DNA from 3 places in the Clostridium swellfunianum genome. Region 3 is predicted to be linked to each of the others. Evidence: a T-box and tRNA genes for the amino acid it is inferred to sense, from the RefSeq annotation. Region 3 holds a T-box; the other regions hold tRNA genes.
The links. A T-box is a leader RNA that pairs with one kind of tRNA and senses whether it is charged. The one in region 3 lies ahead of thrS (threonine--tRNA ligase), so its partner is inferred to be a tRNA-Thr.
Positions count from the first base shown of each region.

Region 1 (8,036 bases), 2.5 Mb from region 3:
GAAAGTTCCTCTACTGCATTTAACCTATCTGTAATCCTACTCTTTTGTATAAGCGGCTGATCTACCCATCTTCTAAGCTGTCTTGCTCCCATAGCCGTACTTGTTTTATCAAGTACCCAAAGCAAAGAACCTTTTTTGCTTTTATCTCTTAATGTTTCAGTAAGCTCTAAGTTCCTTCTTGAATTTATATCTATATTTAAATATTCTTCAATACTGTAGTATTCAAGCTTACTTATATTACATAAATTCTGTTTTTGAGTTTCAGTTATATAGCTGATTAGTCCGTTACCAGAGTAAATTATATTTTTATTAAGTCCACTAATGTTTATATCAGTAAAATTAGTCTGCATGTTTAATTCTGCATTTGTTGTATAAAACTCATCCTTCTTAATTGTATAAAGGATGCCAAATCTATCTTTAATTAGTGCTGCTATGCTGTCATCTATATCTTCCTGAAGCAAGATTTCCTTTGGAGAAAACTTAGAGATTTCATCAGCTAAAATTGCTTCTTGAAATACTGAATCTGTGCAATAAATCTCTCCAGTCGAAATATCAGCTAGACATATACCCATATAATTTGACTTTTTATCTATATAGATGCTCATTACATAATTATTTTTAGTATCTTCTAAAAAGCTTGCATCAGTATAAGTTCCAGGTGTCACTATCCTTATTATATCCCTTTTTACGATACCCTTTGCTTCACTTGGATCTTCCATTTGCTCACAGATAGCAACCTTATAGCCCTTGCTTATAAGTCTGCTTATATAAGAATTAGCAGAATGAAATGGTATACCGCACATAGGCGCTCTTTTCTCAAGGCCACAATCTCTTCCTGTTAGCACGAGTTCAAGTTCTTTAGAAGCTGTTTCAGCATCCTCAAAAAACATTTCATAAAAATCGCCTAGTCTGAAAAATAAAATACAATCCTTACACTTTTCCTTAACCTGCAGATACTGCTGCATCATAGGAGTTAATGCCACGATGTTACCTCCTTTCAATTTTAAAAAAAGCTCTTAATTAAAAGAGCTTCTTAAAAGTTTAAACCTGCTCGCCATTTAAAGAGAAAGATAACGCTTCTGTTATCTTAACATTTACTATCTTTCCAATGCTATCTTCACTACCTGTGAAGTTGACAAGCTTAGCAGAAGTAGTTCTTCCCATAAGCTTAGTGCTGTCATTTTTACTAAAACCTTCTACTAAAACTGAGACAATTCTATCTTTATATTCTTTATTTTTCTTAGCGCTTGACTCGTTTATAACAGCTACTAGTTTGTTGAATCTTTCATGCTTTACACCGTCTTCAATTTGCTCCTTCATTTCATCCGCAGGAGTTCCCTTACGCTTTGAATAGATGAAAGTGAACGCAGAATCATACTCAACTTCCTTTGCAAGGCTTAAAGTTTCCTCTGCATCTTCCTCTGTTTCTCCTGGGAATCCAACAATTATATCAGTGGTGATAGCAACATCAGGAACTGCCTTTTTTATTTTACGAACTAACTCTAAGTACTGCTCCCTATCATATTGTCTGTTCATCTTCTTTAATATTCTAGAAGAACCAGATTGAACAGGAAGGTGGATATGATTACACACTTTATGACACTCTGCTATAGCCTCAATAAGTTCATCTGATAAGTCTTTTGGGTGTGAAGTCATAAATCTAATTCTTTCTAATCCTTCAATATTATTTATTCTATTTAATAACCTAGCAAAACTCATATTTCCTTCAAGTCCCTTACCATAGGAGTTAACATTCTGACCTAAAAGAGTTACTTCCTTATAGCCCTGCGCTACCAAAGATTTTATTTCATTCTCAATTTCTTCTGGTTTTCTGCTTCTTTCTCTTCCTCTCACATATGGGACTATACAGTATGTACAGAAATTGTTACAGCCATACATTATTGTAACAAAGGCTTTTATGTTGCTTTCCCTATCTACTGGAAGTCCCTCAACAATGCCTTCTTCTTTATTTATTATTTCGATTACGGATCTTCCCTCCTGCTTAACTCTGTTCAAGTATTCAGGAAACTTGTAAGCATTATGTGTACCGAATATAATATCCACAAATGGATATTTCTTTATAATACTGTCAGCCATTCCTTCCTGCTGCATCATACACCCGCAGACAGCTATTATTAAATCAGGATTTTTCTTCTTTAAGCTTTTTAAAGCCCCAAGATTTCCATATACCTTAAGCTCTGCATTTTCTCTTACACAACAAGTGTTGAAGATTATAATTGAAGCTTCTTCCTTAGTTTCAGTTCTCGTATACCCTTGTGACTTAAGCATTCCTGAAAGTTTTTCTGAATCTTCTTCATTCATTTGGCAGCCCCAAGTTTCAATAAAATATTTTAAGCTTGTTATTTTATCCATTCTATTTCTCCTTTGTATAAAGCTAAACATCTAATTTGATTATAAAATTATTATATTAGTTAAGTAGTGATATTAATATATAAATTAACATTACTATTATATATAATTTATTATTAATTTTAAAGTATTTTTACATCATTAAATCTCAATGTGAAATAATAAATAATTTAATTGTAAATATTTCAAACAACATGTTGGTATTATTTTCATACAAACAGACTGAAAGAAATATTTCATCAATGTTCGCAAAGTGGTTAATTTTTTATCAAATGAATTTTTGTAAACATTATCACATTCATCTTGAAACTAATGCTTCATTTTTGATATAATGAAAGCAGGAGTTTTCAATAAAATGTAGAATATATGATGTATAAAACATGGGGGGTGCAATTTAATGAATTTACGTTTTTCTGAAAGAACATCAGGCATAAAAGCTTCCGAAATTAGAGAACTATTAAAGCTTACTGAAAGACCTGACATAATATCCTTTGCAGGAGGGCTTCCAGCTCCAGAACTTTTCCCTATCGAGCAAATGGCAGAAGTAAGTGTTAAAGTATTAAAAGAAGATGGAAGGGCTGCTCTTCAATACAGTACAACCGAAGGTTATGTACCTTTAAGAGAAATAATAGCAAGACAGAGAATGCCTAAAGCAGGTGTAAGTGCCACCATAGATAATATAATGATAACACACGGTTCACAGCAAGGACTTGAATTTTCAGCAAAGATTTTTATAGATAAAGGGGATATCATCATATGTGAAAGTCCAAGCTATCTTGGAGCTTTAAATGCTTTTAAAGCTTATCAGCCTAAGTTTATCGAAATACCAATGGATGACAACGGCATGATAGTGGATGAACTTGAAAAAGCACTGGAAGCTCACCCAGAAGCCAAAATGATTTATACAATCCCAGACTTTCAAAACCCAAGCGGTAAGACTATGTCCGTAGAAAGAAGAAAAAGAGTTGCGCAGTTGGCTAAAATTTATGGTATTCCTGTTATAGAAGACTGCCCATATGGAGAACTTATATTTGAAGGAGAAGTTTATCCTTCTATTAAAAGCTTTGATACTGAAGGATATGTAGTGTATCTAGGCACTTTCTCTAAGACTTTCTGCCCTGGTCTAAGAGTTGGCTGGGTGTGTGCTGATCCTGAAATACTCCAAAAATATGTTATTGTAAAGCAAGGCGCTGACTTGCAGTGCAGTAGTATGGCACAAAGAGAAACAGCAATGTTTATGCAGCAATATGATTTAGATGAACACATTGCTAAAATTAAAACCATATATAAGATTAGACGCGACATTATGCTTCAATCTATTAAGGACTACTTCCCTTCTGAAGTTAAGTATACATGTCCTAAAGGCGGACTATTTACTTGGGTTGAACTCAGAAAAGATTTAAATGCTGCTCAATTATTAGAAGAAGCATTAAAAGAAAAAGTGGCTTTCGTCCCAGGAGGATCATTTTTCCCAAATGGAGGCAATGAAAACCATTTCAGGTTAAACTATTCAAACATGAATGAACAATTAATTGTTGAAGGTATTAAAAGATTAGGCAAAGTACTGCGTAATTACTATTAATAAAATTTGCGCAGCTATATAAATTATTAGTTGCTATAAGAAATATATTTTATTCTTATGCCACAGGTAACACAAGGAGGACAAAAATGAATATCTCAAAAAGAGTACTAGACATGCAATTTTCACCCATTAGAAAGCTTACACCTTACGCTGAAACCGCTAGAAATAAAGGGATAAAGGTTTACCACTTAAACATAGGTCAACCTGACATAGCAACTCCTGAAACCTTTTATGAAGTGCTAAATAAATTTGATGAATCGGTTTTAAAATATGCCAATTCTCAAGGTATAGACGCTTTAATTGATAGCTTTATACAATACTATAAAGAATGGAATATACATTTTGAAAAGAATCAACTGATGATAACTAATGGAGGAAGCGAAGCAATACTATTTGCTTTAATGGCAATATGCGATGTAGGAGATGAAATAATCATTCCTGAGCCTTTCTATACTAACTACAATGGTTTCTCCGAGATTGCTGGAGTTAATGTTGTACCTTTTATAACTAAGGCCGAAGAAGGCTTCCATTTACCAAACAAACAAACAATAATAAATAAAATCACTGATAAAACAAGAGCTATTTTAATTTCAAATCCAGGGAATCCAACTGGTGTTGTTTATACTTATGAAGAGATTAGAATGCTTGCAGATATAGCTAAAGAGCATGACCTTTATATAATTGCAGATGAGGTTTATAGAGAATTTGTTTATGATGATTTAAAATTCACCTCTGCATTGTATATGGAAGATGTACTTGATAGGATCATTCTTATAGACAGTATTTCAAAACGTTATAGTGCCTGTGGTGCTAGAATAGGTCTTGTTGCTTCAAAGAATGATGAACTTATGAATCAAATACTAAAACTTTGTCAATCAAGACTCTGTTGCCCAACTATTGAGCAGATGGCCGCTGCAAACCTAATAAATACTCCTAAGGCTTACTTTGATGAAGTTAAACAGGAATATGAAAATAGAAGAAACATTATGCATGAAGGTTTATCAAAAATACCTGGAGTTATTTGCGAAAAGCCAACAGGAGCCTTTTATATAATGGCTAAGCTTCCTATTGAGGATGCAGATCACTTTGCTAAATGGATGCTTACCGATTTCAGCTATGATAACAAGACTGTTATGTTTGCTCCTGCTGAAGGCTTCTATGCCACTGAAGGATTAGGAAAGAATGAAATAAGACTTTCCTACTGCCTAAAAGCTGAAGATTTAAAGGATGCAATGGATATACTTGCAATAGCTTTAAAACGATATATGAACATTAAATAATACAAAAATAAATGAGTGAACTTATCACTCATTTATTTTTTATACTCCCAAGTATGCATCTCGCCTTGCACTCTAAAACCAAGACTTTTATATAAACTTATTGCACTTTCGTTATTCACTTCCACCCTTAATTTTACATCCCAAACGCCCTCTTCATTTAAGATTTTAAAAAGATGGCACATGAGAGCTCTGCCATATCCTTTTCCTCTATAGCCTTCTAAAACTCCTACATTGACTATAGTAGGAATGCTGTCATTAAATATGATTTGTCCATATCCTATGTATTTATTTCCTAATCTTAAAAGTATGGAGCCTTTTTCAAAATAATAGGATTGAATTTCATCATAATAAATATCATCTTTATGAAGAGGTATCCGTGTATCATTCTTAAAAACTTCATTTTGTATCTGACATCTTGTTTCTTCATGTTTGCCTTTAATAAACTGCTCAAATACTATGTCATTATCATTTGATAATGTACCAGAATTAATCACATCGGCATACATCTCATAGGTTCCTGCTTTCTTTTTAAATCCTAGTCTAGATAAAACCTCATAATTAATAGCATTTCTTTCACAGCAGTAAATAAATTTAGATCTATAGTTAAAACATTCTAAAAGTGATGAATATTTTTTAGTCAGATCATCTTCCCCAGACACGTACATAGAGTTTATAATAAAACTGTTTTTATCTTGCTTTGTAATCCAAATATAGCCTACAATATTATTCTCATATATTAATAGTTTAATTCGTCTATGTTCAAAAAATTGCTGGGTAAAAGTAATACTATTATAATATTCCTCAAAATCCTCATTAAGCATATTAAATTGGTTTCTCTGATTATTTAGTTCAAATACAGGTTTTAAGTTCTTCTTGCTTAAAGAAACACAATTATACATATAATACCTCGTAATTTATGATAGTATAATACCAATTCTTACATTTTAAGTATAAATCTCATGAAGGACTTAGTCAAATATTAGATTTATTGTTTATTAAATTATATTATCTATTATTTTTTTTAGCACTTAATGTTGACAAAGAAAACAAGCTGCTATATAATAACTTATGTCATATGGATCTTTAGCTCAGTTGGTTAGAGCAACCGGCTCATAACCGGTTGGTCCGGGGTTCGAGTCCCTGAAGGTCCACCATTTTTGCTGGCATGGCTCAACGGTAGAGCAGCTGACTTGTAATCAGCAGGTTGTAGGTTCGATTCCTATTGCCAGCTCCACTTTTGGAGGAATTCCCGAGCGGCCAAAGGGGGCAGACTGTAAATCTGTTATCAGTGATTTCGATGGTTCGAATCCATCTTCCTCCACCAAAAGCAGACGTTTTGTCTGCTTTTTTATTTTCTATTTTTTAAAGTGTAAAACAAAAGCATCATCTAAGTCTAGATGATGCTTTTATTTTATTAAACTTCTTCAACTTCCTTTATGCTTAAACCTATTTTCTTAGCTTCTTTGTCAACTTCAACTATTTTTGCTTTTACTTGCTGGCCAATTTGTAGTGCTGATGCAGGAGTTTCAATTCTCTTATTGCTTATTTGAGATATGTGAACTAAAGCATCTACACCTGACTCAAGCTCGACAAAAGCTCCAAAAGCTGCAAAACGTACAACTTTGCCTAAAACTATATTTCCAACAGGATATTTTTCTTCAACATTGTCCCATGGATTTTCAATTAACTTCTTTATAGAAAGTGAAAGCTTTTTATTTTCTTTATCTGCTTCAAGTATGTAAACTTCAATCTTATCTCCAACTTTTAAAACGTCTGAAGGCTTGTTAACTCTTCCCCAAGACATCTCGGATACATGTAGAAGTCCATCTACTCCATTTACATCTACAAAAGCGCCAAAGCTTGTAAGTCTCTTAACTTCTCCAATAACCTTTTGCCCTTGTTCTATTGTTCCCCATGTTTCAGCTTCAACTCTGTCCTTTTCACCCTTCAGTAACTCTCTTCTTGATCCAACTATCTTACTGCCTCTTCTTTCTTCCTTAAGCTCGATTATCTTCAATTCAAAATCCTGTCCAACATACTTTTCTAAATTGTTAACATGAAACAACTCAACATGTGAAGCCGGAATAAATACTCTTACTCCCTTAAAGCTCGCAACTAAGCCTCCATTAACAGCTTCCTTTACAGTAACATTTATAGCCTCTCCATTTTCGAAAGATGCTCTAAGTTGTTTTCTGGCTGCTTCCCTTTCAATTTCTATTCTGGATAAAACTACATATCCATCTTCATTAGCTCTGTTTAGAACTTTAACTTCAACTTCTTGTCCAGCCTTTAAAATATCAGTAAGCTTAATAGAATCATCCTTTGTGACTTCTTCCTTTGGAAGATATCCGTCAGATTTGTAGCCTATATTTACATAAGCTGCTTTTTCATTTACAGAAATTATTGTACCCTTTACTATTTTACCTACGGATATACTTGCTTGGTTTTGCTCCATGAATGCTAGTTGCTCATTCATTTCCATATTATTTTGTTCGCTCATTTTTAAAACCGCCTCCTTAATAATCCAATCTGGTGTAGATGCACCAGCTGTAATGCCTATTTTATTTATTTTTTTACCCGATAAAAAGTTTTCAGGTATTTGGCTCAAATTTTCTACATGTATTGTATCTTTACAGTTGCCTTTACATATTTCAAAAAGCTTTGTCGTATTTGAACTATTATAGCCGCCAAGTATAATCATGGCATCTACAGTCTTTGAAAGCTCTTCTGCTGTTTTTTGTCTAACTTCTGTTGCATTGCATATAGTGTTAAAAGCAATAAATTCCTTGCAGTTTTTAACTATA
Region 1 covers NZ_JAMOFV010000006.1:1,960,835-1,968,870, forward strand. Annotated here, with positions in the region: gene mutS (DNA mismatch repair protein MutS) at 1-983, opposite strand, end outside; gene miaB (tRNA (N6-isopentenyl adenosine(37)-C2)-methylthiotransferase MiaB) at 1,042-2,373, opposite strand; gene NBE98_RS08970 (aminotransferase-like domain-containing protein) at 2,768-3,952, shown strand; gene NBE98_RS08975 (pyridoxal phosphate-dependent aminotransferase) at 4,039-5,232, shown strand; gene NBE98_RS08980 (GNAT family N-acetyltransferase) at 5,265-6,131, opposite strand; tRNA gene NBE98_RS08985 (tRNA-Ile) at 6,310-6,386, shown strand; tRNA gene NBE98_RS08990 (tRNA-Thr) at 6,392-6,466, shown strand; tRNA gene NBE98_RS08995 (tRNA-Tyr) at 6,472-6,556, shown strand; gene NBE98_RS09000 (bifunctional 4-hydroxy-3-methylbut-2-enyl diphosphate reductase/30S ribosomal protein S1) at 6,647-8,036, opposite strand, start outside.
Region 1: it has a tRNA-Thr gene. The T-box ahead of thrS (threonine--tRNA ligase) is inferred to sense a tRNA for this amino acid. The anticodon was not compared.

Region 2 (8,036 bases), 1.8 Mb from region 3:
AGTAACAATCGGTGTCTTAAACTTTGAATTAGCCTCAATAATAGCTTCATAAGCCTTATCTATTTCCTGAACCTTCGAAATTAAAACCTTTTTCATAGAATATGTAATACTATTCTTAATCTTACTTTCCTTTATTGATATTTCACTCTTATCTGCATAATACTTCTTTACCTTCTCTAGCACTTGCTTTGCCTCGGCTTGATTTCCTACTAAAGCAACTTCTTTTCCATCTGATATTAAAACACATGATTCTACTTCTATTTGAGCATTATTTAAAACTGCTTTCTTTAATTTATTTTCATCTGTAATAAAGCTATTGGCAACCTGAGCTTTATTGAAGCTTAATATATTTTTAAGTTCCGAGCTCCCAAATCTGTTTTCGACATCTTCACTTATAGCCTTTATCATATTAACTGTGTTGTTATCTTCGTTTATATATGCTACTACCTTATCGCCTACACGGACTTCATAGGCATTAGCTTTATTTTCGATAATATATATGTAGGACATACCTATAGTTCCACAAACTGCTGCAATTGCTATATATTTTTTACATCTATTAAAGAAACTCAATAGTTATCTCTCCTCTCACCTTAAGTAATATACCCAACTTTGTATAAAATATAATTATTTTTCTAATAAGTTCCACTATATGAATAAAAATTGGCAAGTTGTCCATATTTAAGATAGGTCATAAAAGTTGTGAGAGGGGCTATATTTTGTTATAATTGATTTATGCGATACTATATATTGTATAAAATTAGCAAAGAAAGGTTGAGGTACTATGAGCACTTTTATGTTTAAGAGTAAGGCTCAAGATTACACGCCTGTAAGCAACATTTTCATAGATAAGTACATGGTTAGAGCCCGCGGGGATTTTGTTAAGGTTTATCTTCTTGGTCTTAAATACTGTATGTCTGGTGAATTAGGGGTTAGCTCTTCCATTTTAGCAAGCACGCTGCATCTTCTTGAGACAGATGTTCTAAACGCTTGGAATTATTGGAATGATGAAGGTGTTATTAATATGATTCCTATAGACAACATGGGAAACTTTAGCATACAGTTTGTAGATTTAAATGAAAAAATTGAAGGCAATGATAACAATATAAACCTCTTGAAAGAATTAAATAAAGGTCCAACAAAGGATATGCTTCAGGATATCGAAAAGCTTCTTGGGCGACCACTTTCTTCGAAAGAAATGAGCATGTATGTCGGCTGGCAGAAGGAGTACAATTTCCCTCCTGAAGTTATACTGCTAATAATTCAATACAGCGTCTCAAAGGGTAAGACTGATTTTAGATACATAGAGAAAATTGCTATTGCCTGGTTTGATTCGAATATAAAAACTATCGAAGAAGCTCAATCTTTTATAAAGAGGCGTGAGGACAAGTGGATTAAAATCAAAAAAATTCTAACTTATCTTGGCGCGAAAGATGGAGAAGTTATGAAGCCTCAGGAGGATATGCTGGACAAATGGATTAACACTTATAAATTCCCTCTTGAAGTAATCTTTAAAGCTTGCGATATTTGCTTTGAAAGAATTAATAAAGCAGAATTTAAGTATATCGATGGTATCTTAACCAGCTGGTATAAAGATGGCCTCATGACTCTTGAAGATATTGCAAAAAAGGATACAAAAACCACACCAGCTAGAAAGCCGAATAATTTTAAACCACCTCAAAACAGTACCTTTAACAACTTTGAGCAGAGAAGCTACAACTTTGATGAGCTTGAGAAGAAGCTTTTAGGATGGGAGAATAGCGATGATTAAGGGTTATCAAGCAGAGATAATGAAAATTTATGAGAACTTAAGGGAATCAGAAGCAAAAGCTTTAGCAAATCGAAGAAAAGAGATTGAGTTAAAGCTGCCTCAAGTTTTGGATATTGAAAGACAGATTGGAAAACTCAGTGTTGAGGTTTCCATGACTGCTTTTAAAGATATACCAAACAGAGACGAGCACCTTAAACTGTTAAGAGAAAAAATTACAGACTTAAGAATGAGAAAATCCGAACTTCTTTTTTCACAGGGCTATCCTATAAATTATTTAGAAATCAATTATAAATGTGAGAAATGCCAGGATACAGGCTTTATTGGAGTTCAAAAATGTTCCTGTTATAAGCATAATCTAGTTAAAATCTATTACAAGAATTCTGATTTAAATGAGCTTACTAAAGATAATAATTTTGATAATTTCAACATGGAATATTACTCATCAAGAAAGGCTGGAAGCGAGCCTGAAAGTCCAAGAAAAAATATGGAGAAAACTTTTACAAGGTCCATGAATTTTATTAGAACTTTTGATTCTACAAATGAAAATCTTCTCTTTTATGGAAACTCAGGTACAGGGAAAACTTTTTTATCTAACTGTATAGCTAAAGAGCTCTTAGATAAAGGATATCTGGTAGTTTATAGAACCGCTGAAAGCTTGATTCAAAACTTAAAAAACATACGTTTTAACGGTGAGGAGCTTCTTGAAGATCTTATTATAAACTGTGACTTGTTAATCATTGACGACCTGGGAACAGAACAGATAAGTGATTTTTCCAAAACAGAATTGTTTAATCTTTTAAACAAAAAAATTCTAAAGAATAAAAAGATGATAGTTTCAACTAACTGCACCCTTGAAGAGCTTCTTCAAATCTACTCTGAACGTATAAGCTCAAGGCTTCTTGGAAACTTCGGATTATATAAGTTCTTTGGAGATGACATCAGAATAAAGAAAAACCTAAGTAAAGCAAAATAACTATTAAGCTGAAGTGAACATAAACTTCAGCTTTTATTTTTACAAACCTTCGCTTTAAAATAGTGAGACGATAGCTGGTCAGCTATAAAACCACACTATTTTAAAACCTAAGCTTCAACAAAAAATAAAAAATCCTGAACATAACGTTCAGGATTTTCTGTTGGCGACTCAGAAGGGGCTCGAACCCTCGACCTCCGGCGTGACAGGCCGGCACTCTAACCAACTGAGCTACTGAGCCATATTTATTTTTTTGTAATAAAACACATGGTGGGCACAACAGGGATCGAACCTGTGACCCTCTGCTTGTAAGGCAGATGCTCTCCCAGCTGAGCTATGCGCCCATGTGGTGACTCATAGGGGAATCGAACCCCTGTTACCACCGTGAAAGGGTGGTGTCTTGACCGCTTGACCAATGAGCCATGTTTTATTGGAGCTGGCAATAGGAATCGAACCTACAACCTGCTGATTACAAGTCAGCTGCTCTACCGTTGAGCCATGCCAGCATAATAATGGCGACTCAGAAGGGGCTCGAACCCTCGACCTCCGGCGTGACAGGCCGGCACTCTAACCAACTGAGCTACTGAGCCATATATTATTTTTAGTAATTAAATCACTATGGTGGGCACAACAGGGATCGAACCTGTGACCCTCTGCTTGTAAGGCAGATGCTCTCCCAGCTGAGCTATGCGCCCATAGTGGTGACTCATAGGGGAATCGAACCCCTGTTACCACCGTGAAAGGGTGGTGTCTTGACCGCTTGACCAATGAGCCATATTTTATCGTTTCGACCGCTCTCGCGACCCGACATAGACTATAATACAAAAAATCTAACAAACTGTCAACAAGTTTTTTAAAAAATTTTTAATAGAATTTTTTTCCTATAATGTGACTGTTGAATTTCTCAGTATATAAATATAACTATATATCCCCTTATCTAGTTATATTTATATATTCTTATATTGTTGTATTCTTATGTTTTTATATTTTCGTTTCTTATATAGTTATCTCATATAGCTATTAAGCTCTACAAGTGCACAGCCTTCAACAGCAGTTATTCCATTTTCCTTGCAAAAATCTATTATATCTGAACTTTCTGCTCCTGGCTGAATTAAAACCTTGTGGATACCAAGCTCATATGCCTCCTGGATAATTTTAAAACCAGCAATAGGGTTAATACATAGATCAATAACATCTATCTTGTATGGAACCTCCTTTAAGCTCTTATGCACAGTTCCTGTTGTATCTCTTGGGTTTACTCCAGATGCATTAAACTTTGAAACTTTTAATGAAAGCAGTATCTTGCTGGCATATTTGCTTTGATTTAAAACATCTCCTACGACTACCCAATTTTTATAATTTAATAATTCTTGAGCTTGCACAATATCATCTCCATTATTTATTTTATAGGTATATTATATATCAAACCCTACTAAGTAATTACATAAAAAATAAACTGCTCTATAAATTCCTAGAACAGTTTACATATATTTATTGTGCTTCTGGAAGCCTATCTTCAATTTTAGTCGCAGAATTCAACCTGCCTCTAAGAACCTCACTAATAGCACGTTTATATACTTTTATAGAATTTTCTTTTTCTTCAATCTCTCTTCTTATATGTTTTATATTCTCGCCGCAGCCTTCAATAAAGCTTTGAAGGGTTATATCCTTAAAGGTTATACTGAACTGCTCCGCATACTTTTCACCGATAACTGATATATCTAAAGGAATAGCATGGTTAACTACTAATATTAGTTTCTTCTCCCATACCCCTCTCTTATTAATACTATATTCATCTCTTAAAACATCCAAGCTAATTAGTTTTTTTCCTATCCTTTCTTCAATACAATTTATTAATGCAGCATAAAATTTCATGGATATACTCTTGCCAAGCTTAATTTTCAAAATATCTCTATACTCGATAATCATCTCATCATATTCATTCTCAGGTATTAATTCAATATCTTCCATAAATAAAGGAATAAACTCATCATTTTCTACAGCAATAACCATATCATAATTTATATTTTTAACCTTATAACTGCGATTAAACTCAGAAAGTCCTTGATTTACTACTCTTATTTTCATAAAAATCCTCCTCCTGTTTGCAGAATTTAGGTAGCTTATACTGCTCGCTGATTTGCTTGTCGGAGTTTTTTCTCGTGAGCACAATTAAATTATAGTTTAATAAATTTGCTCACACAAATGTAAATTTAACCGCTCTTTCTAGTTAGTATGTTATTTTACAATCAAAACAGTTTACATTTGCACATGGTAATTTAAAATATTTTGTTAATATATTCAAAACCTTAAGTTTAGGATAAAATATAAAGATGACATGAAACTTATAAAAGCTAAGGGAGAGATTATTTTGAGGCATGAAGTTATTATTATAGGCGGCGGTGCTGCTGGAATGATGACAGCAATACTGCTTAAGGATATGGGAATAGATGCAGCAATATTAGAAGGAAGCGACAGAGTAGGTAAGAAGCTTTTAACCACCGGAAATGGTAGGTGCAATATTACAAATAAGTATGCCACAGAAGATAGATATCATAGTGATAATCCTGACTTTTTCAAATATGCACTAAATGCTTTTAAAGTTAGTGATACCATAGATTTCTTCTCTTCTATCGGGTTACCCCTGACAACCCTTGAGGAGGGGAAAATGTATCCAGTGTCTCTTCAGGCTTCTTCAGTGCTTGACATTATGAGACTTGCATTATCAGATAGAAATATATCCATATACTTAAACTCAAAGGTTAAGTATATAAGAAAAACTAAGAAGGGCTTTATACTTGAAACTTCAACTAATGAAAGCTATGAGTGCAGCAAAGTAATATTAACCTGCGGCGGCAAATCCTTAGCACCAACAGGCTCTGACGGCTCAGGTTATGCGATGGCTAAAAATTTAGGTCATAAAGTAGTGAATCCTATACCAGGAATAGTTCAATTAAAGCTTCACTATCAGAATTTAAAAGCATTATCAGGAGTTAAATTTAATGGAATAGCAGAATTACTTATAGATAATGAGCTTGTAAAGCGTGAGTTTGGAGAAGTATTGTTTACAGATTACGGTATATCAGGTCCTCCAATTTTGCAATTAAGCCGGACAGCTTCCTATGCCCTTTCAAAGGGAATAAAGACTTCTCTTAAAATAAACATTATGTACACGATGAAGTATGATGAATTAGAGAATTTCCTTGAAACTCATTTCGCCCTATTCAGCCATAGAAGTGTTCATGACTGCTTTATTGGGATAATAAACAAAAAACTTATACCAGTTATTTTAAAAGAAGCTGGAATAACCGATATTCATAAAGCTGCCTGGGACTTAAATTATAGAGAAAAGAAAAATTTGTATAACCTGTTAACATCCTGGGAATTCGCTGTTACAGACACTAATGGTTTTTCAAATGCTCAGGTTACTGCTGGCGGAGTTGATACAAAGGATGTAAACCCTGAAACTATGCAATCTCTTCTCATTCCAAATCTATATTTTGCAGGTGAAATTTTAGATGTAGACGGAGACTGCGGAGGCTTTAATTTGCAGTGGGCATGGAGCTCTGCCTATGTTGCAGCAAACGCTGCCTCAAAGCTAAGCAAATAAGTTCAACTTTGTTTAAGAAAATAAAAAGAATGAAGAATTAAATGTGAAACCCTATCAATTCTTCATTCTTTTTATTTATAAATATCCGAAAACTCTACGCTTATCTTTTCAAAATTTTCCCCTTGAATGCTGTTAGTATTCACGTCCTCATATTCATCAACAATATTCACAGGTAGTTCAATTATGAACTCCGTACCTTTTCCATACTCGCTTTGAACTCTTATAGTTCCACCATGAAGCTCAACTAATGACTTAACAATAGAAAGACCAATACCGCTGCCTTCATGACTTCTAGTAAGAGATTTATCAACTTGATGAAACCTTTCAAAAATTAAGCTTTTCTTATCTTCAGGAATACCTATGCCATCATCCTTTACAGAAATTAAAATATTGTCATTTCTATCATATATATTTACTAATATAGTTCCTCCTGAATTAGTAAACTTAACAGCATTAGAGAGGAGGTTTAACATAATCCTATCTATTTTATCGTGATCACAGGCAATAACTTTTTCTTCTACTTCTGTGTCAAACAATAAACTTATGCCTTTGTTTTCTATATATTCCGATACTGAAAAAGTTATATCTTCAACTACACTTACTATGTTATGATTTTTTAACTGAAGCTCAAAGAATCCAGCATCCATCTTAGTTATATCAATTATATTACTAACTAACCTTAACAGCCTATAGCAATTTTGCTGCAAGGTATCGATATATTTCTTTATTTTATCATCCGTACCGTATAGATTTATAAGCTGTACCGCTGAAAGTATAACATTTATAGGAGTTCTAAGCTCATGGGATATATTAGCAAAAAACTCTGTTTTTAATTTATCATATTCTCTAGCTTCACCTAAGAGTCTCTTGTTTTCTTCTGAAGCTTTCTTTATTTGCTCTATTTTCTTTATCTCAGTTATATCTCTAATTACAGATACCATAGCATTTTTATCCTTGTACGGAAAATAAGCTGCAGTGGCCTCAACATCTATAATACTTCCATCTGATTTTATATATTTCTCCTCAACAAAAGGTAGCGGAACCCCTTCTTGCCCTAATAATTTTTTCCTTCCCTTAACTATTTCGTGATAATCTTTATGGATGAAATCCAAAAGACTTCTCCCTATTAAGTCTTCGGGTTTATCAACTCCTAAAAGCTTTGCCGAGGCTAAGTTCGCATAATTTATTATAAATCTGCTGTGAACTATTATGGCTGCAGGAGAGAGCGTAAGTATCTTTTTGTATCTATCTTCACTCTGTCTTAACTCCTCTTCTTTTTCAATAGCTTTAATTGCAAAGGAAATATCCTCACAAAGACTTCTAAGCAGGTCAATTTCTTCCTTTGCCATAGAAGAACATTCCTGTGAATAGAAAGCCATAATGCCAATGACTTCCGCACCGACTACAAGCGGAAATATTGCACAGGAGTTTATATTATGCCTAATAATACCTTTTCGAAATTCAACATGCTTTATTTTGTCTTGAATATCATTTAACATCATATATCCGCTAGTATTGATCATATTGCTAATCATTCCATTTTTATATAATTCACAGCTATTAAGATGTTCTGATAACAATTCTGTTTCATCTTTATTAAGTCCCCATTGGGCTGCAGGCTCAAACTCTTCAACTTCCTTATTAACAAGTCCAATCCAAGCCGCCTTAAATAAACCATCCTCAAC
Region 2 covers NZ_JAMOFV010000006.1:2,614,297-2,622,332, forward strand. Annotated here, with positions in the region: gene NBE98_RS12460 (peptidoglycan DD-metalloendopeptidase family protein) at 1-573, opposite strand, end outside; gene NBE98_RS12465 (DnaD domain protein) at 785-1,771, shown strand; gene NBE98_RS12470 (ATP-binding protein) at 1,764-2,744, shown strand; tRNA gene NBE98_RS12475 (tRNA-Asp) at 2,906-2,982, opposite strand; tRNA gene NBE98_RS12480 (tRNA-Val) at 3,010-3,085, opposite strand; tRNA gene NBE98_RS12485 (tRNA-Glu) at 3,089-3,163, opposite strand; tRNA gene NBE98_RS12490 (tRNA-Thr) at 3,173-3,247, opposite strand; tRNA gene NBE98_RS12495 (tRNA-Asp) at 3,255-3,331, opposite strand; tRNA gene NBE98_RS12500 (tRNA-Val) at 3,361-3,436, opposite strand; tRNA gene NBE98_RS12505 (tRNA-Glu) at 3,441-3,515, opposite strand; gene NBE98_RS12510 (CoA-binding protein) at 3,746-4,123, opposite strand; gene NBE98_RS12515 (hypothetical protein) at 4,233-4,829, opposite strand; gene NBE98_RS12520 (BaiN/RdsA family NAD(P)/FAD-dependent oxidoreductase) at 5,113-6,351, shown strand; gene NBE98_RS12525 (MASE3 domain-containing sensor histidine kinase) at 6,423-8,036, opposite strand, start outside.
Region 2: it has a tRNA-Thr gene. The T-box ahead of thrS (threonine--tRNA ligase) is inferred to sense a tRNA for this amino acid. The anticodon was not compared.

Region 3 (8,036 bases):
CCAAGCTTAGCCAAGCTTAATACAATAGAGATGGTGGCCTTTTGCGATATTATTGAAGAAAAGGCTAAGGCTGCTGCCGAGAAATATGGTAGTGAGAATGCAAAGTACTATACTGATTACAAAGAATTATTAAATGATAAATCCATAGACGTTGTACATGTTTGCACGCCTAACAAATCCCATTCGTTTATTACAGTGGATGCTTTAGAGGCAGGCAAGCATGTAATGTGTGAAAAGCCAATGGCTAAAACTGCTGCTGATGCACGTCTAATGGTTGAGGCTGCAAAGAGGACAGGTAAAAAACTTACTATAGGCTATCAGAACCGTTTTAGAGCTGATTCACAGTATTTACATACTGTTTGCGAAAAGGGCGATTTAGGGGAAATTTATTATGCAAAGGCCCATGCTATAAGAAGACGAGCAGTGCCAACCTGGGGGGTATTTTTAAATGAAGAAGAACAGGGTGGAGGACCATTAATAGATATTGGAACACATGCTCTAGATTTAACTCTTTGGATGATGGGGAATTATAAGCCAAAATCCGTAATGGGAACGGCTTATCATAAGCTTTCAGGCAGGAAAAATGCGGCTAATGCCTGGGGACCATGGGATCCTGAAAAGTTTACTGTGGAAGACTCTGCTTTTGGTTTTATAACCATGGAAAATGGAGCAACTATAGTTCTTGAGTCAAGCTGGGCTTTAAATAGCCTAGACGTTCGTGAAGCTCAAACAACTCTTTGTGGCACAGAGGGTGGAGCAGACATGATAGGGGGACTTAGAATAAATGGAGAAAATTTAGGCAGGTTATACGATACAAAAGTTGAGTTAAACTCTGGGGGGGTTGCTTTTTATGATGGTAAACAAGAAAGCGACGCAGATTTAGAAGCAAGGCTTTGGATTGATAGCATACTTAATGACACTGAAGTTGTTGTAAAACCAGAGCAGGCGCTAGTAGTTACAGAAATATTGGAAGCTATATACGAATCTTCAAAAACAGGTAAAGCAGTATATTTTGAATAAGCTAATGGGAGGATGCAAAATGAATATTCCTGTTGCATTACAGTTATACACTCTTCGTAGTGAATTAGAAAAGGATTTTATCGGTACACTGAAAAAAGTTGCTGATTTAGGCTATAAGGGAGTTGAGTTTGCAGGTTTTGGTGGATTTTCAGCTTTGGAGCTGAAGTCTTATCTTGATGCCTTTGGGCTTAAGCCTGCAGGTGCTCATATTGGAATTGAACAATTAACAGGTAATCTTGACCAAGTTATTGATTATAATCTTCAGCTTGGCAATAAATATATTGTCTGCCCTTGGGCAAGCTTTGAAGGCAAAGAAGACTATTTGAAAATGGCTGAGCTTTTAAAAGAGGTAGGAACAAAGCTTAAGAACTCAGGACTTCAGCTTTGCTATCATAATCATGCTCATGAACTTGAAAAGTTTGAGGGTGAATACGGACTAGATATTATATATAACAAAGTGCCTGCGGAACTTCTGAAAGCTGAGATAGATACTTATTGGGTGACTTATGCTGGATTAAATCCAGTTGAATATATTAAAAAATATGCTGACAGAATTCCGCTGCTTCATATAAAGGACATGGAAAACAGCGAAAATAGAGAGTTTGCTGAAATAGGAACTGGAACGATCGATATAAAAGCTATAGCTAAGCAGTCAGAAAAAAATGAAACGGAATGGCTTATTGTTGAGCAGGATGTATGCAAGAGAGAACCTCTTGAGAGTGTAAGGATAAGCCTTGAGAATTTAAGAAAAATGAATTTAGCTTAAAAGGAGAGATATAAATGCATTTAGGATTTTTAACAGTTTGTTTAGGAAAGATGCCGTTAAAAGAAAAAGCAAAATGGGCAAGTGAGGTTGGATTTAAGGCTCTTGAAATTGCCTGCTGGCCAAATGAAAATGACAGGGACTATTCCAGCTGTGATATAGATGTAGATACTTTGACTGCTGAGAAGGCAGAAGAAATAAAAGCCTATTTTGAAGAATACGGCTTAAAAATTTCTTCTCTTGCTTACTATGATAACAATTTGGACAAAGATCCTGTAAGAAGAGCTTTTATAAATAATCACACTAAAAAGGTTATTGATGCGGCAGTTATGCTTGGCACACCATTAGTTGGAACCTTCGTAGGACGAAACATAGAAAAAGATATGGAAGAAAACTTTAATGAGTTTGAGGTGGTTTTTACTGAGCTTGTAGCATATGCTGAGGAAAGAGGCATAAAGCTTATGATTGAAAACTGCGATATGAAAGGTTGGCAATATCCAGGCATACCAGGGACAATTTCTTACACTCCGGAGCTTTGGAGAGAAATGTTTAGAAGAGTACCAAGCAAGAGCTTTGGATTAAACTTCGACCCATCGCACTTAGTTCCTCAATTTATAGATTATTTAAGAGCTGCTGAAGAGTTTTCAGACAGGATATTCCATGTTCATGCAAAGGATGCAGAGATACTTCAAGAAGGCCTATATAACTATGGAATAAACAATAGAAAGCTATTCAAAGCTGGAGAAGACAATTTTGGCTACTGGAGATACCGCATGCCAAGTCTTGGACAAGTAGATTGGGAAAAACTAATTGACCTTCTAAGGAGCAAGGGTTATGATGGATTCATAAGCACTGAGCACGAAGACCCATTGTACGAAGGCAGTGAAGAGAAAGTTAAAGAAGGCTTAGTTATTGGGTTAAAACATTTAGAAAAATTTATATAGGGGAGTGAGAGGTGTGAAAAAATATAGAGTTGGTGTAATTGGGTGCGGCAATATATTTCCTATGCATGCCTTATCTGTAAACAGCCTTGAGAATGCTGAAGTTGTAGCTGTTTGTGATGTGAAAGAAGATAGGGCAAAGGAAAAAGCTAAGCAGCTTAATTGCAGTTATTATGTTGATTATAAAGAAATGATAGAAAAGGAAAAATTGGATGTAATCCATATTTGCCTTCCTCACTATCTTCATGCACCTGTAGCAATTTATGCTGCAAGTAAGGGAATAAATATTCTAACAGAAAAACCTATGTCAATAAAGCTTGAAGATGCAGAAGCTATGATTAGCGCGGCAAAAGATAATAACGTAGTTTTAGGAGTTATATTTCAAAACAGATATAATCCGGGTTCACAACTTATAAAGAGAACCCTTGAATCAGGAGAACTTGGTAAAATAATATCAGCAAAGCTTTCTGTAACCTGGAATCGTTCCGACGAATATTACAGTAAAAGCGATTGGAAGGGTACATGGGATAAAGAAGGCGGTGGAGTTATAATTGACCAAGCTATTCATACCATGGATTTACTGAGATGGTTTATTGGAAGTGAAATCGAATATGTAGATGCGAATGTAAGTAATAGAGCACATGAAATTATTGAAGTTGAGGATTCAGCTGAAGGTGTCATTAAATATAAAAATGGAGTAGTTACTGGTTTTTATGCCGTAAACTACTATGGGTACGATGCTCCTGTTGAGATAGAAATCTACTGTGAAAATGGAATAGCTAAGATGATTGCCGACAAGGGTATTGTTAAATTTAAGGATGGAAGAGAATTTACTGCAGATAACAATCCTAATGAAACTTTCAGCTATGGAAATGGAACAAAGGGTTATTGGGGAGTCAGCCATGTTAAGCAGATAAAGAATTTTTACAGTTCATTAGATGCAGGTGTAAGCCCTGAAATAACTGGGGACGAGGCAATAAAAACTCAAAAAATGATTTGTGCTGTGTATGAATCTGGCAAAGAAAAAAGAAGAATTATATTTTAATAATTTAGAAAGAGCTGTTATTCTAGCAAATAACAGCTCTTTGTTTTATAATATTATAGATGAACTTTATAAACGCTAAGGAGATAACTATGACAAAAGAATTAAAGGCAGACTTAAGCTTGATTGGGGTGACTGCATTATGGGGGTCAAGCTTTCCTATAATGAGCTTAGTTCTAAAGGATATACCGCCATTTACTTTTATCACCATAAGATATACACTTTCTGCACTGATACTTGCTATTGTATTTTTGAAAAGCTTTAAAAATATTAATAAACTCACAATAAAATCTGGTTTTATAATAGGGGGGACCTTATTTGTAGGCTGCGCTTTTCAGCTTGTTGGGCTTTTATATACAACTCCTAGCAAGTCTGGATTTTTAACAGGAATGAATGTTGTTTTTGTTCCGATTTTAATAGCACTGCTTTATAAAAAACTACCGGATATAAAAACTATTATAGGTATAGTTTTATCGGTTGCTGGTTTAGGTATGATGTCTTTAAACATCAGTATGAGTATAGGCAAAGGAGATATCCTAACACTTATAGCAGCACTATGTTTTGGAGTGCAAATACTTGTTGTTGATAAGTACACAAAGGATGTGGATATTGCACTTTTAACTTGTGTGGAACTTCTAGTTATTGGGCTGCTTGGTGCAGTTCCTGCAGTTGCAGTTGAAGGGTTTAAATTTACATTAAACTTTGGGATTATACTGGCGTTGTTATATACAGCTGTATTGTGTACAGCAATTGCTCATGGAATACAAAATAAGGTACAGGCGAGTATAAATCCAACTCATGCGGCTATAATATATTTGGCAGAGCCGGTATTTGCTGCGATATTTTCATTGTTTGTAGGCGATAAGCTTACAGGGAAAACTCTTGTTGGAGCTTTCATAATAATGCTTGGCATGATTGCAATAAGTATAAAACCTAAAAGCAGTGAAGAGAGAACACAGCTTGAACTATAATCCATATTAGCCTGTAAAAATATTGTTGACATACAGCCTTAAAATGTTATAATGGTCTCAATAAAATATTGCAATACATTGATGAGAAGAGTAAGCTTATAGAAGTTTTCAGAGAGAGAATACACAGCTGTGAGTATTCTTAAATGGATATTAGCCGAAGACCACCTCAGAGTGACTCTAATAAAGTCCGGTAATTCCGTTATAATTAATCAAGTGGCTTGTATTACAAGCAATTTGGGTGGAACCGCGGGAGAATTGAAGGTTTATGCTCTCGTCCCATTTCTTTAGGGATTTGGGACGAGAGCTTTTTGATTTGTCTAAATTCTCGCAGAATAAAAAGATAACAATTTAACTTTTTAACAACTTAACTTTTTTAAAAGATAACAATTTAACTTTTCGCATGTATAGAAAAACAAGTAACTGACAATATGAAAGGAGATACAAATATGATAAAAATTGCACTAAAAGACGGCTCAGTTAAAGAATATGAAGCTGGCATATCAGTAATAGATGTTGCTAAGGATTTAAGCGAAGGCTTAGCAAGAGTTGCTACTGCAGGAAGCGTTAATGGAAAAACTGTTGACTTAAGATTTGAGCTTAACGAGGATTGCGAGTTAAGTATATTAACTTTCAACGATGAAGAGGGTAAGAAAGCCTTCAGACACACTACAACGCATATATTAGCTCAAGCAGTTAGAAGGCTATTTCCAGAAGCTAAATTAGCTATAGGACCAGCTATTGAAGAAGGTTTTTACTATGATTTTGATAAAGAAGGTTCATTCTCAGCTGAAGATTTAGAAAAGCTTGAAGCTGAAATGAAGAAGATAGTTAAAGAAGAGCTTCCGATTGAAAGATTTGAACTTGCAAGAGAAGAAGCGTTAAAGCTGATGAACGACATGGGAGAAACTTATAAGGTTGAACTTATAAATGATCTTCCAGAGGATGCAGTATTATCCTTCTACAAAATGGGTGAGTTTGTTGATCTTTGTGCAGGTCCTCATTTGATGAACACAAAGTTTGTTAAAGCCTTCAAGCTAACTCAAGTAGCAGGAGCTTACTGGAGAGGCAGCGAAAAGAACAAGATGCTAAGCCGTATCTACGGAACTTCCTTTACAAAAAAGAATGAGCTTGAAGAGTATCTAACAAGAGTTGAGGAAGCTAAGAAGAGAGACCACAACAAGCTTGGAAGAGAACTAGAATTATTTACAACAGTAGAAGAAGTAGGTCAAGGACTTCCAATACTTATGCCTAAGGGAGCAAAAGTAGTTCAGCTTCTTCAAAGATTTGTTGAGGATGAAGAGGAAAGAAGAGGCTACCTTTTAACTAAAACTCCATTAATGGCTAAGAGTGATTTATACAAGATTTCGGGACACTGGGATCACTACAAGGAAGGGATGTTTGTACTTGGCGATGAGGAAAAAGACGATGAAGTTATGGCTTTAAGACCAATGACTTGTCCATTCCAATTCCAAGTTTATAAAGCTAAACAAAGAAGCTATAGAGATCTTCCTCTTAGATATGGTGAAACTTCTACACTATTTAGAAATGAATCCTCAGGGGAAATGCACGGTCTTATAAGAGTTAGACAGTTTACAATTTCTGAAGGACACCTAATAGTTAGACCAGACCAGCTTGAAGAAGAATTCAAGGGTGTAGTTGACTTAGTTAACTACATGATGGATACTCTAGGGATTAAAGAGGATATATCTTATAGATTCTCCAAATGGGATCCTGAAAATAAAGAAAAGTATATAGATAATCCAGAAGCTTGGGAAGATACTCAGGTTAAGATGAAGAATATACTAGACAACTTAGGCATCAATTACAAGGAAGCTATAGGGGAAGCTGCTTTCTATGGACCAAAGCTTGACTTACAGTTTAAGAACGTTCATGGAAAAGAAGATACAATAATAACTATACAAATAGACTTCTCACTAGCTCATAGATTTGACATGACTTATGTGGATAAGGATGGAGAAAAGAAATTCCCATATATCATTCACAGAACTTCAATAGGCTGCTACGAAAGAACTTTAGCAATGCTTATTGAAAAATATGCAGGAGCCTTCCCAACATGGCTTGCACCAGTTCAAGTTAAGGTACTTCCAATATCAGAAAAGTATCATGACTATGTAGAAAAGGTAACTAAGACTCTTCAAGCTAAGGGAGTTAGAGTTGAGCCAGACTACAGAGCTGAAAAGATAGGCTATAAGATTAGGGAAGCAAGAATGCAAAGAGTACCTTACATGCTTGTAGTAGGTGAAAAGGAAGCTGCCGAAAATACTGTATCTGTAAGAAGCAGAAAGAATGACGATGAAGGTGCAATTGCTTTAGAGGCATTTGTAGATAGAATCGTTAAGGAAATTGAAAGTAAAGAAAGATAGTTGGTTAAAGGCTATGGAAGCGTAAATAGATTTATTAAAACTATTTACGCTTCCATAGCCTTGCTCTTTAGTTACTTAACTTAGATGTGATATTTCCTGGGGTATCAAACTGTGTGCCATTTATCCAAATATATGTTGTATTCCTAGCTTCACTATAATGAAATAATACTTCTAAGTCTCCGTATAAGGATTTAATAACTTGGACATTCTGAATTTCTTTGTAGTTAACCTGAGATGTTGAAAGGGAGCTTTTTAATATGCTTTCTTTAAAATCATTAGAAACATTATCTAGCTCAAATTCAATTAGGCTTTTTATTGCCACATCACTTCTCTTGTTTAGTTTAAAATTCTCTAAATCAATTTTGCCATTGTTTAAGCTCACTATAATAGGATAATTTTGGTTATTCATATCACAAAGAAACACAATGTATTTATTTCCCTTTTTCATATTTTCGTAATCTTTTGGGTGGATTAATTCATTATTTTTGGTTAATACACATCTTTCAGCAATCTGAAGTTCCTCAGGTAAGGTATTTTCATTTTTAAAAAATTTATCAACCTTTATATTTCTTAAAGAATAATAATCAGAAATAGTGTTATCTAGATTATATTTTATATAGCTATTTTTTGGGGTTAATTTATCGGTAGTAGTTATCAAAGCTATTGTGTGTGCATAATTTTTTAATTCATTATAGTCATAGCTTTTATACTTAGCCTGTGTTTCAACAACAATTGGTTTATCTGAACATCCAGTTAGTAAGAGTAACAGTGTTGTTAAACTAATTGCTAAACTTCTCAATATTTTTTTACTCATAAAACATGCCCCTTTTAAAATTTATTTTATCATAACATCCTTAATATTCCAATTGATGCAAGGTGCGGTTATTCTATTTTATAAAAGTACTTTTTTAATTA
Region 3 covers NZ_JAMOFV010000006.1:4,434,113-4,442,148, reverse strand. Annotated here, with positions in the region: gene NBE98_RS21030 (Gfo/Idh/MocA family protein) at 1-1,020, shown strand, start outside; gene NBE98_RS21025 (sugar phosphate isomerase/epimerase family protein) at 1,040-1,786, shown strand; gene NBE98_RS21020 (sugar phosphate isomerase/epimerase family protein) at 1,801-2,727, shown strand; gene NBE98_RS21015 (Gfo/Idh/MocA family protein) at 2,741-3,769, shown strand; gene NBE98_RS21010 (DMT family transporter) at 3,859-4,737, shown strand; T-box leader at 4,807-5,019, shown strand; gene thrS (threonine--tRNA ligase) at 5,184-7,121, shown strand; gene NBE98_RS21000 (hypothetical protein) at 7,189-7,935, opposite strand.